2 regions of the Streptosporangium brasiliense genome follow, and region 2 is predicted to be linked to the other one. Evidence: riboswitches for the same ligand, from Rfam matches in the RefSeq annotation. Region 2 holds a riboswitch; the other holds the start of a gene.
What was found. A riboswitch is a leader RNA that binds a small molecule or an ion and turns the genes downstream of it on or off. The one in region 2 is predicted to bind glycine.
Positions count from the first base shown of each region.

Region 1: it holds a riboswitch for glycine, as region 2 does, so the genes downstream of both, gcvP (aminomethyl-transferring glycine dehydrogenase) here and gcvT (glycine cleavage system aminomethyltransferase GcvT) in region 2, are expected to answer to the same signal.

Region 1 is NZ_JAUSRB010000002.1:7,985,209-7,990,560, forward strand. It holds gene gcvP (aminomethyl-transferring glycine dehydrogenase) at 1-2,848, opposite strand, end outside; glycine riboswitch at 3,006-3,097, opposite strand; gene J2S55_RS45720 (MerR family transcriptional regulator) at 3,113-3,733, opposite strand; gene J2S55_RS45725 (bifunctional nuclease family protein) at 3,878-4,348, opposite strand; gene ftsR (transcriptional regulator FtsR) at 4,428-5,078, opposite strand; gene J2S55_RS45735 (double zinc ribbon and FHA domain-containing protein) at 5,105-5,352, opposite strand, start outside.
Region 2 is NZ_JAUSRB010000001.1:124,756-130,107, reverse strand. It holds gene J2S55_RS00615 (aldehyde dehydrogenase family protein) at 1-1,006, shown strand, start outside; gene J2S55_RS00610 (3-oxoacyl-ACP reductase) at 1,012-1,776, shown strand; gene J2S55_RS00605 (gamma-glutamyl-gamma-aminobutyrate hydrolase family protein) at 1,918-2,613, shown strand; glycine riboswitch at 2,701-2,799, shown strand; glycine riboswitch at 2,800-2,894, shown strand; gene gcvT (glycine cleavage system aminomethyltransferase GcvT) at 2,928-4,013, shown strand; gene gcvH (glycine cleavage system protein GcvH) at 4,013-4,402, shown strand; gene J2S55_RS00590 (L-serine ammonia-lyase) at 4,482-5,352, shown strand, end outside.

The DNA.
Region 1 (5,352 bases), on a different contig from region 2:
CGTAGGCCTCAAGCGGCGGGCAGGAGCACACCAGGTTGCGGTCGCCGTAGGCCTGGTCGATGCGGCGGACCGGCGACCAGTATTTGCCCTCGCGCACCGACGGCAGCGGGTAGGCCGCCTCGGTCAGGGTGTAGGGGTGGTCCCACTCGCCGGTGAGCAGGCAGTCGGCCGTGTGCGGGGCGTTGCGCAGCGGGTTGTCGGTCTTGTCGTAGGCCCCGGAGGCGACCTTCTCGATCTCACCCCGGATCGCGATCATCGCGTCGCAGAAGCGGTCGAGCTCGGCCAGGTCCTCGCTCTCGGTCGGCTCGATCATCAGCGTGCCGGCCACCGGGAAGGACATGGTCGGCGCGTGGAAGCCGTAGTCGACCAGGCGCTTGGCCACGTCGTCCACGGTCACGCCGGTCTCCTTGGTGATCTGGCGCAGGTCGACGATGCACTCGTGGGCGACCAGGCCGCCGCGGCCGGTGTAGAGGACCGGGTAGTGCGGGGCCAGCCTGCGCGCCAGGTAGTTGGCCGACAGGATGGCCTGCTCGGTGGCCGCCGTGAGGCCCTCGGCGCCCATCATCCGGATGTAGGCCCAGGAGATGGGCAGGATGCCCGCCGAGCCGTACGGCGCGGCCGAGACCGGGCCGACCGCCGAGCCGTCGCGCAGCGGGTGGCCGGGCAGGTAGTCGGCCAGGTGCGCGCGGACCGCGACGGGCCCGACGCCCGGGCCGCCGCCGCCGTGCGGGATGCAGAAGGTCTTGTGCAGGTTCAGGTGGGAGACGTCGGCCCCGAACTCGCCCGGCTTGGCCAGGCCGACCAGCGCGTTGAGGTTGGCGCCGTCGACGTAGACCTGGCCGCCGGCCTCGTGGACCCGCTCGCACACCTGGGTGATGGTCTCCTCGTAGACGCCGTGCGTGGAGGGGTAGGTCACCATGATGGCGGCGAGCTGGTCGCGGTGCTTGTCGATCTTGGCGTCGAGGTCGGCGAGGTCGACGTTGCCGTTGTCGTCACAGGCGACCACGGCGACGCGCATGCCCGCCATGACGGCGCTGGCGGCGTTGGTGCCGTGCGCCGAGGACGGGATCAGGCAGACGTCGCGTCCGGACTCGCCACGCGCCTTGTGGTAGGCGCGGATGGCCAGCAGACCGGCGAACTCGCCCTGGGAGCCGGCGTTGGGCTGGATCGACACCGCGTCGTAGCCGGTGACCTCGGCCAGCCAGCCCTCCAGCTCCTTGATCAGCTCCAGGTAGCCCCCGACCTGCTCCTCCGGGGCGTAGGGGTGCAGCCCGGCGAACTCCGGCCAGGTGATCGGCTCCATCTCGGTGGTCGCGTTGAGCTTCATGGTGCACGAGCCCAGCGGGATCATCGACCGGTCGAGCGCGATGTCCTTGTCCTGGAGCCTGCGCAGGTAGCGCAGCATGGCCGTCTCGGAGCGGTGGCTGTGGAAGACCGGGTGCGTCAGGTAGTCGCTGGTGCGCGCCAGCTCGACGGGCAGCGCGTCGTGCGCGGCGGCGTCGAGGTCGGTCAGGACCGCGCCGCTGACCTCGAAGGCGGCCAGGACCTGCTCCAGGTGGATGAGCTCGGTCTTCTCGTCGCAGGTGACGCCCACGTGGTCGGCGTCGACCAGGCGCAGGTTGACCCCGTTGTCGCGGGCGGCGGCGACGATCTGGGCGGCGCGGCCGGGCACGCGGGCGAGCACGGTGTCGAAGAAGTCGTCGTGCACGACCTCGACGCCGCCGTGGCGCAGGCCCGCGGCGAGCACGACGGCGTGCCGGTGGATGCGCCGGCCGATCCGGCGCAGCCCCTCGGGGCCGTGGTAGACGGCGTACATGCCCGCGATCACCGCGAGCAGGACCTGCGCGGTGCAGATGTTGCTGGTCGCCTTCTCGCGGCGGATGTGCTGTTCGCGGGTCTGCAGCGCGAGCCGGTAGGCGGGGCGCCCGTCGGCGTCCTGGGAGACGCCCACCAGGCGGCCCGGCATCTGCCGCTGCAGGCCGTCACGGACGGCCATGTAGGCCGCGTGCGGGCCGCCGAAGCCCAGCGGGACGCCGAAGCGCTGCGAGGAGCCGATCGCGATGTCGGCGCCGAACTCGCCGGGCGCGGTGAGCAGGGTGAGGGCGAGCAGGTCGGCGGCGGCGACCACCTGGGCGCCGCGCGCGTGGGCGGCCTCGGCGATGGAGCGGAAGTCCCTGACCCGGCCGCTGGCGCCCGGATACTGCACGAGCACGCCGAAGCACTCGGGCAGCTCGCCGGTGAAGTCGCTGTCGACCAGCTCGATGCCGAGCGGCTCGGCCCTGGTGCGCAGCACGGCCTTGGTCTGCGGCAGCGCGTCGGCGTCCACGACGAACACGTTCGACGCGGCGCGGCCGGCGCGGCGGGCCAGCGTCATCGCCTCGGCGGCGGCGGTGGCCTCGTCCAGCAGGGAGGCCCCGGCGACGTCGAGCGCGGTCAGGTCGGAGACGACCGTCTGGAAGTTGATCAGGGCCTCCAGCCGGCCCTGGGAGATCTCCGGCTGGTAGGGCGTGTAGGCGGTGTACCAGCCCGGGTTCTCCAGGAGGTTGCGCCGGATGACGGCCGGGGTGATCGTGTCGTGGTAGCCCAGGCCGATCATCGAGGTGAGCACGGCGTTGCGCCCGGCCAGGGTGCGCAGCTCGGCGATGGCCTCGGGCTCGCTCGCCGCCGGGGGCAGGCGGAGCCGGTCCTTGGCCCGGATCGCCTCGGGCACGGCCACCGCGACCAGGTCGGCGGTGGAGGCGAATCCGACCGCCTCGAGCATGCGGGTCTGGTCGGCGTCCGCGGGCCCGATGTGGCGGGTGGCGAACGGCGGAGGGGTGAGCTCGCTGAGCGGTGACAGATCGGTCATGGAAAGCCTCCCGAGGCGGTGGAGACCGGCGCTGGGCGCGGGCGTATGCCGGATCTCCCCCTCTGTCATCTCGACCTGAGAGCTTCACCTCCCCAGCGGGGAGGCTTTCACCGTCGGTGAGATACGTCTGGCGGACGCACCTGCTTTCCAGAGTCGCCTCGTCCGTGCGGTACAGGGTGCCTGAGAGATTCCGGGGAGGTTGCTCCTTCGGCGCCCCGATCATGTCGGGGTCTCTCCCGCACAGGGTCAGCAGCAGAGCTAACTTTACCCCGTGCGCCGAGCCCTGCGACGACGGGCCAGCTCATCTGCGTGGTGATCGCCTAAAGGGCCCTGGCCGGCCTCCGCCCGCTCACCGGGGAGATCCGCCAGCGAGCCCTCGACCTCCTGCCACACCCGGCCCAGGGCGATGCCGAAGACTCCCTGCCCGCCCTGGAGCAGGTCGATGACCTCGTCGGGCGAGGTGCACTCGTAGACGCTCACCCCGTCGCTCATCAGCGTGATCTGGGCGAGGTCGCTGACGCCGCGGTCGCGCAGGTGCTGTACGGCGATGCGGATCTGCTGGAGGGAGACACCGGTGTCGAGCAGCCGTTTGACGACCTTGAGCACCAGGATGTCGCGGAAGCCGTACAGTCGCTGGGAGCCGGAACCGTGGGCGGCCCGCACGGTGGGCTCGACCAGTCCGGTGCGCGCCCAGTAGTCCAGCTGCCGATAGGTGATATCGGCCGCCGCGCAGGCGGTGGGGCCTCGATATCCGATGTCGGCGGGCGTCTTCACCGGCTGCCCGTCGAACAGCAGACCCTCTTCACCCGCGCGCTGACGTGCCGACTGGCGCCGTTCCGGGTCATCCTGATCGGCGTTTCTACCCTCGCCGCTGCTGACCGCCACGCGGACCTCCGGCTTTCTCTCATCCCGCGGCCTGATCTGGGGGTTTACGCACAGCCGTGGGTTTCACTTGCACCGTAGGACTGGGGCCAAGCTCAGTCAACGACCCCACCCGGCGCGTCGTGAAGCGTAAATGCACCGAAATTCCTACCCTGCGCGACCGAAGTCCTCGGGCGTGATTGTGTCAAGGAACTCCCTGAACTTCTCCACCTCGTCCTCCTGGTCGTCGGGGATGATCACCCCGGCCTCCCGGACCACGTCCTCGCTGGCGAAGATGCGCGCACCGGTGCGCAGTGCCAGGGCGATCGAGTCCGAGGGGCGGGCACTCACCTCGACCCCGTTGGAGAACACGAGATCGGCAAAGAAGATCCCGTCGCGGAGGGCGACGATGTTCACCGTGCTCAGCCGGACGCCGAGCGCGTCGAGAACGTCACGGAACAGGTCATGGGTCAGGGGCCGCGGAGGCGGCTCCTCGGCCTGAGCCATGGCGATCGCGGTCGCCTCTGTCATGCCGATCCAGATTGGCAGATAACGCTCCCCATGTGCCTCCTTCAGCAGAACAATTGGCTGGTTGGAGGGCATCTCAACCCGAACGCCCACGACCTCCATCTGCAACACGGGCTGCTCCGTCTTCGCTGGATTCCGACCGGTTTGTTCAACGTAACACTCGTGGGGGTACGAGTGCCTGGTCAGGTTGTCACCGGCCCAGCACCCCACGCACGCCGGAACGTACCAGCGAGGCGTGCAATTCCAGCAGGAGGCCGGAAATCTCCCGGGCGGTCTCGTCGGCCTGGTCGATGGCGCCCGGCCCGCGGCGGCGCAGCAGCGGGGCGATGGCCTGTTCCACCAGCCCGGCCTCGCGCTCGGCCGCGGCCTTGACCGCCCGCAGATGGCGGGCGTGCAGTCCGAAGGCGGCCAGCGCGCCGACGCTGCGGGCCACGGCCAGGGCCTCGGCGTCGTAGTAGCGGGCGACCGCGGCCAGCAGGCCGTAGTCCTCCAGCTCGGTGAGGGCCTCCTCGCTGAGCTCGGCGGCGGCGAGCAGTTCCTCACGGGTGAGGCGGACCTGGGAGGGCGCGTCGTCGGGGACGGCGCGCGGGCGGGCCACCGGCCGTTCCTCACGGTCGGCGGCCTCGAGATGATCTTTGATCACGCGCAGCGGCAGGTAGCGGTCACGCTGCTCGCTGAGGATGTAGCGGAGCCGCTCGACGTCGGCGTAGGAGAATTTGCGGTAACCGGAGGGACTGCGCTCCGGCTCGATCAACCCCTCGCCCTCCAGGAAACGGATCTTGGAGATGCTGACATCGGGGAACTCGCCCTGCAGGAGGGCGAGCACCTCCCCGATGCTCATGTGCGCACGAGCGGCCTGCGAGCTCATCATCCTCCAGCGGCGCCACGGGTGAGGAAGACCAGGCGGAACTTGCCGATCTGGACCTCGTCCCCGCCGTACAGCGGGACCTCCTCGATCCGCTCGCGGTTGACGTAGGTGCCGTTCAGGCTGCCGACGTCGCGGACGGTGAAGACCCCGCCGCCACGCCGGTAGAACTCCACGTGGCGTCGCGAGACGGTGATGTCGTCGAGGAAGATGTCGCTCTCGGGGTGGCGGCCCACCGTGGTGAGATCGC
Region 2 (5,352 bases):
CCAGGAGCCGCTGGGCGTCGTCGGCGTGATCGTGCCGTGGAACTTCCCGATGGTCATCATGACCTGGGGGGTGGCCCCGGCGCTGGCCGCGGGCAACACCGTGATCGTCAAGCCCGCCGAGTGGACGCCGCTGACCGCCCTGCGCCTGGCCGAGCTGGCCCTGGCGGCGGGCCTGCCCGAGGGGGTGCTCCAGGTCCTGCCCGGGACCGGGGAGGTGGCCGGGGCCCGCCTGGTCGACCATCCGGACGTGGCGAAGATCGTGTTCACCGGCTCGACCGAGGTGGGCAAGGAGATCGCGGCCAAGTGCGCCGGGCAGGTCAAGCGGATCACCCTGGAACTGGGCGGCAAGAGCGCCAACGTGGTCTTCGCCGACGCCGACCTGGACAAGGCCGCGGCGACCGCGCCGTACGCGGTGTTCGACAACTCGGGCCAGGACTGCTGCGCGCGCTCCCGAATCCTGGTGGAGCGCACCGTCCACGACGACTTCCTGGCACGGCTGGAGGCGGCGGTGCTGAAGGTCCGGGTCGGCGACCCCCGTGACGAGGCCACCGAGATGGGGCCGCTGATCAGCGCCGAGCACCGCGACCGGGTGGCCTCCTACCTCACCGGGCCGGTCCGCCTGCAGGGCCGGTGCCCGCAGGGACCCGGGTTCTGGTTCCCCGCGACGCTGCTGACCCCCGACAGCCTCGACGACCCGGCCTTCACCGAGGAGATCTTCGGGCCGGTGGTGGCGGTGGTGCCGTTCGACGACGAGGAGCACGCCGTACGGATCGCCAACGACACCAGATACGGCCTCAGCGGGTCGATCTGGACCAGGGACGTCGGCCGCGCCCTCCGGGTGGCCCGGGCCGTCGAGGCGGGCAACCTCAGCGTGAACTCCCATTCGAGCGTCCGCTACTGGACCCCGTTCGGCGGCTTCAAGCAGTCCGGCCTCGGCCGGGAGCTGGGCCCCGACGCCCTGACCGCGTTCACCGAGACCAAGAACGTCTTCATTTCGGAGGATTGACAGCCATGCAGCGTTTGCAGGACCGGGTCGCCGTCATCACCGGCGCGGGCAGCGGGATCGGCCTGGCCACCGCCCGCCGGTTCGCCCAGGAGGGCGCCCGCGTCGTGTGCGTGGACCTGGACGAGGCGAGCGGGTCGGCGGCCGCGGCCGAGGTGGACGGCCTGTTCGTCAAGGCCGACGTCACCAGCGAGGAGGACGTCGTCCGGATGTTCCGGACCGCCTTCGACACCTACGGCAGCGTGGACATCGCCTTCAACAACGCGGGCATCTCGCCGCCGGAGGACGACTCGATCCTGGAGACCGGGATCGACGCCTGGCGCCGGGTCCAGGAGGTCAACCTCACCTCGGTCTACCTGTGCTGCAAGCACGTCATCCCCTACATGCGGCGCCAGGGCAAGGGGTCGATCATCAACACCGCGTCCTTCGTGGCCGTGATGGGCTCGGCCACCAGTCAGATCTCCTACACCGCCTCCAAGGGCGGGGTGCTGGCCATGTCCCGCGAGCTCGGGGTGCAGTTCGCCCGCGAGGGCATCCGGGTCAACGCGCTCTGCCCGGGGCCGGTCAACACGCCGCTGCTGCAGGAGCTGTTCGCCAAGGACCCCGAGCGGGCGCAGCGCCGCCTGGTGCACATCCCCACCGGCCGCTTCGCCGAGGCCTCCGAGATCGCCGCGGCGGTGGCGTTCCTGGCCTCGGACGACGCGAGCTTCATCACCGGCTCGGAGTTCCTGGTGGACGGCGGCATCTCGGGCGCCTACGTCACCCCGCTGTGACCGCCGCGGCGCCCGGCGGCGGCCAGGACCGCCCGCGGAAGGGCCCCGGCCGTGTCTGCCCGCCCCAGCCCCTCCACGCCCGATAACGTGCCGGGACGTGGGCAGACGCCCCACGTCCCGGCGTCCGGCAAGAAAGAGATCATGTCCCGTCCCGTCATCGGCATCACCTGCTACATCGAGCCCGCCACGTTCACCGTCTGGGAGATGCCCACCGCGCTCCTGCCGTACGGCTACGTCGACCACGTGGCCCGCGCCGGCGGGCAGCCGGTGATCCTGCCGCCGGTGGGCGACCCCGCCGCGCTGGCCGGGCGCCTGGACGGGCTGATCCTGGCCGGCGGCGGGGACGTCGACCCGGCACGGTACGGCCAGGCCCCGCACGAGCGGACCGGCCACGTCCGCGGCTTCCGCGACGACGCCGAGTTCGGGCTGGCCCACGCGGCCCTGGAGCGCGGCATCCCGCTGCTGGGAGTCTGCCGGGGCCTGCAGGTCCTCAACGTCGCCCTCGGCGGCAGCCTGCGCCAGCACCTGCCCGACGAGGTCGGCCACAGCGGGCACGCCCCGGCCCCCGGCCGCTTCGGCCGGATGCCGGTACGGCTGACCCCCGGGAGCCAGATCGCCAAGATCCTCGACACCGAGACCGCGGACGTGGCCCACTACCACCACCAGGCCGCCGACCGGCTGGGCGCGGGCCTGACCGTGACCGCCCACGCTGAGGACGGCACGGTCGAGGCCGTGGAGCTGGAGGGCCACCCGTTCGCCCTCGCCGTCCAGTGGCACCCCGAAGCCGACGACGAGTGCCCGCTGTTCGAGGAACTGGTACGGCGCAGCCGCCCCTGACCGGCGCGGCCGCCCCGGCGGCGAGAACACGCGCCCGGGGGATTTCGCTCGGCCGGTGCGGGCGGTTAGGCTGGTCACGACACCGATGAATCCCGCGCGGGAGAGCGTCCTGACATCCAGGCCAGGACCCCTGAAGGAGCAAGCCCTCCCCGCGAACCTCTCAAGGCAAAGGACCGTGCGGGTAGGTGGCCTCTGGAAAGCAGGTCTCACGGCCTCGCCGAAGGTGAAAGTCCGGTAAAAACCGGGCGAAGCTCTCAGGCATCGATGACAGAGGGGGAGGATGCTCTCATCTGACCCCTGCCTGAGGTGCGAACATGTCCCGACCTACGCCGCTGCGCGGTGTCCACGAGGCCCTCGGCGCGACGCTGACCGATTTCGCGGGCTGGCTGATGCCGCTGCGCTACGGCAGCGAGTCCACCGAGCACAACGCGGTCCGCCAGGCGGCGGGCCTGTTCGACCTGTCCCACATGGGCGAGATCTTCGTGACCGGCCCGCAGGCCGGCGAGGCCCTCGACTACGCGCTGGTGGGCTACCTGTCCGCCCTTGAGCCGGGCCGCGCCCGCTACACGATGATCGTCTCCCCCTCCGGCGGCGTGCTGGACGACCTGATCGTCTACCGCCTGGCCAACGAGGAGTTCATGGTCGTCGCCAACGCCTCCAACTACCCGCGGGTCGCCGCCGAGCTCACCGAGCGCGCCAAGTCCTTCGACGCCGCCGTGGACGACCGCTCCGAGCAGTACGCGCTGGTCGCCGTCCAGGGCCCGCGCTCGCGCGCCATCATGGGCGAGGTCACCGACGCCGACCTCGACGGGCTGAAGTACTACGCCGGCCTGCCCGCCACCGTGGCCGGCCGCGAGGCCCTCATCGCCCGCACCGGATACACCGGCGAGGACGGCTTCGAGCTGTTCGTCGCCGCCGCCGACGCCGAGCCGCTCTGGGCCGCGCTCACCGAGGCGGGCGCGGCGCACGGGCTGCTGCCGGCCGGACTGTCGGCGCGCGACACCCTCCGCCTGGAGGCGGGCATGCCGCTCTACGGCAACGAGCTGTCGGCCGATCTCACTCCGTTCGACGCGGGGCTCGGCCGTGTGGTGAGGTTTGACAAGCCGGGCGATTTCGTCGGCCGGGCCGCCCTGGAGCCTCTCAAGGACGTCCCGCCGACCCGTCGCCGGGTCGGACTGGTCGCGACGGGCCGCCGGGTGCCCCGGCACGGGTATCCGGTGGTCTCCGAGGACGGCGCCGTCGTCGGCGAGGTCACCAGCGGGGCCCCCTCCCAGTCACTGGGCCGGCCCATCGCCATGGCCTACGTGGACAACGACCTGTCCACCGGCCTGGCGGTGGACATCCGGGGTAGTCGCGAACCGGTCGACGTCGTCGACCTGCCTTTCTACAGGAGGAAATAATGAGCAGCATTCCCGATGACCTGCACTACACCAAGGAGCACGAGTGGATCGCGGGCATCGATGACGGCCTGACCCTCACCGTGGGCATCACCGCCTACGCCGCCGAGGCACTGGGCGACGTTGTCTACGTGCAGGTCCCCGAGGTCGGGGCGACGGTCGCCGCCGGCGAGGCCGTCGGCGAGGTCGAGTCGACCAAGTCGGTGAGCGACATCTTCGCGCCGGTGGGCGGTGAGATCGTCGAGGTCAACCAGGCCGTCGTGGACGACCCGTCCCTGGTCAACAGTGACTCCTACGGTGATGGCTGGCTGTTCCGCGTCCGTCTTGAGGGCGACGCCGACGACCTGCTGTCCGCCGAGGAGTACGCCGCGCTCACCTCGGGTGAGTCCTGAAATTTCTCCTCTTGCGCCGTGATCACGCGCACCACCGGGTGCGCGTGGTCACGGCGATGTGAAGGCAAGGACCAGATCAATGGCGATCAGCGTCTTCGATCTCTTCAAGATCGGAATCGGCCCGTCCAGCTCGCACACCGGCGGGCCGATGGCCGCCGCGCACAAATTCGCCCGCGGCCTGGAGCAGGACGGGCTCCTGGAGAAGACCGCCCGGGTCGAGGTGATCCTGTACGGCTCACTCGGACTGACCGGCAAGGGCCACGGCAGCGACAAGGCCGTCCTGCTGGGCCTGTCGGGTGAGAAGCCCGAGCTCGTGGACGTCGACACCGTCGACGACCGGCTGGCCGCCATGCGCGCCTCCGGGACGATCTCCCTGTACGGCTCCCGCGAGATCCCCTTCGTGGTCGGCGAGCACCTCGTGTTCGAACGCAAGATCTCGCTGCCGCACCACCCCAACGGCATGCGCTTCACCGCCTTCTCCGAGACGGGCGAGCAGCTCCGCGAGAAGGTCTACTACTCGGTGGGCGGCGGCTTCGTGGTGGACGAGAACGCCACCGGCGCCGACCGGATCAAACCCGACGACACCGTCCTGCCGCACCCCTTCACGACGGCCGCCGAACTGCTCGCCCACTGCGCGGAGACCGGCCTGTCGATCTCCGGGCTGATGCTGGAGAACGAGAAGGCCTTCGGCCGCTCGGAGCAGGAGATCCGCGACCAGCTGCTGCACCTGTGGCGGGTCATGGCCGAGTGCGTCCGGCGCGGCACCGCCAAGGAGGGCGTGCTGCCCGGCGGGCTGAAGGTCAGACGCCGGGCCCACCAGCTCCACCGGCGGCTGCAGAGCGAGTCCCCGGAGAAGGACCCGCTGCAGACCATGGACTGGGTCTCGCTGTACGCCCTGGCGGTGAACGAGGAGAACGCGGCGGGCGGCCGGATCGTCACCGCCCCGACCA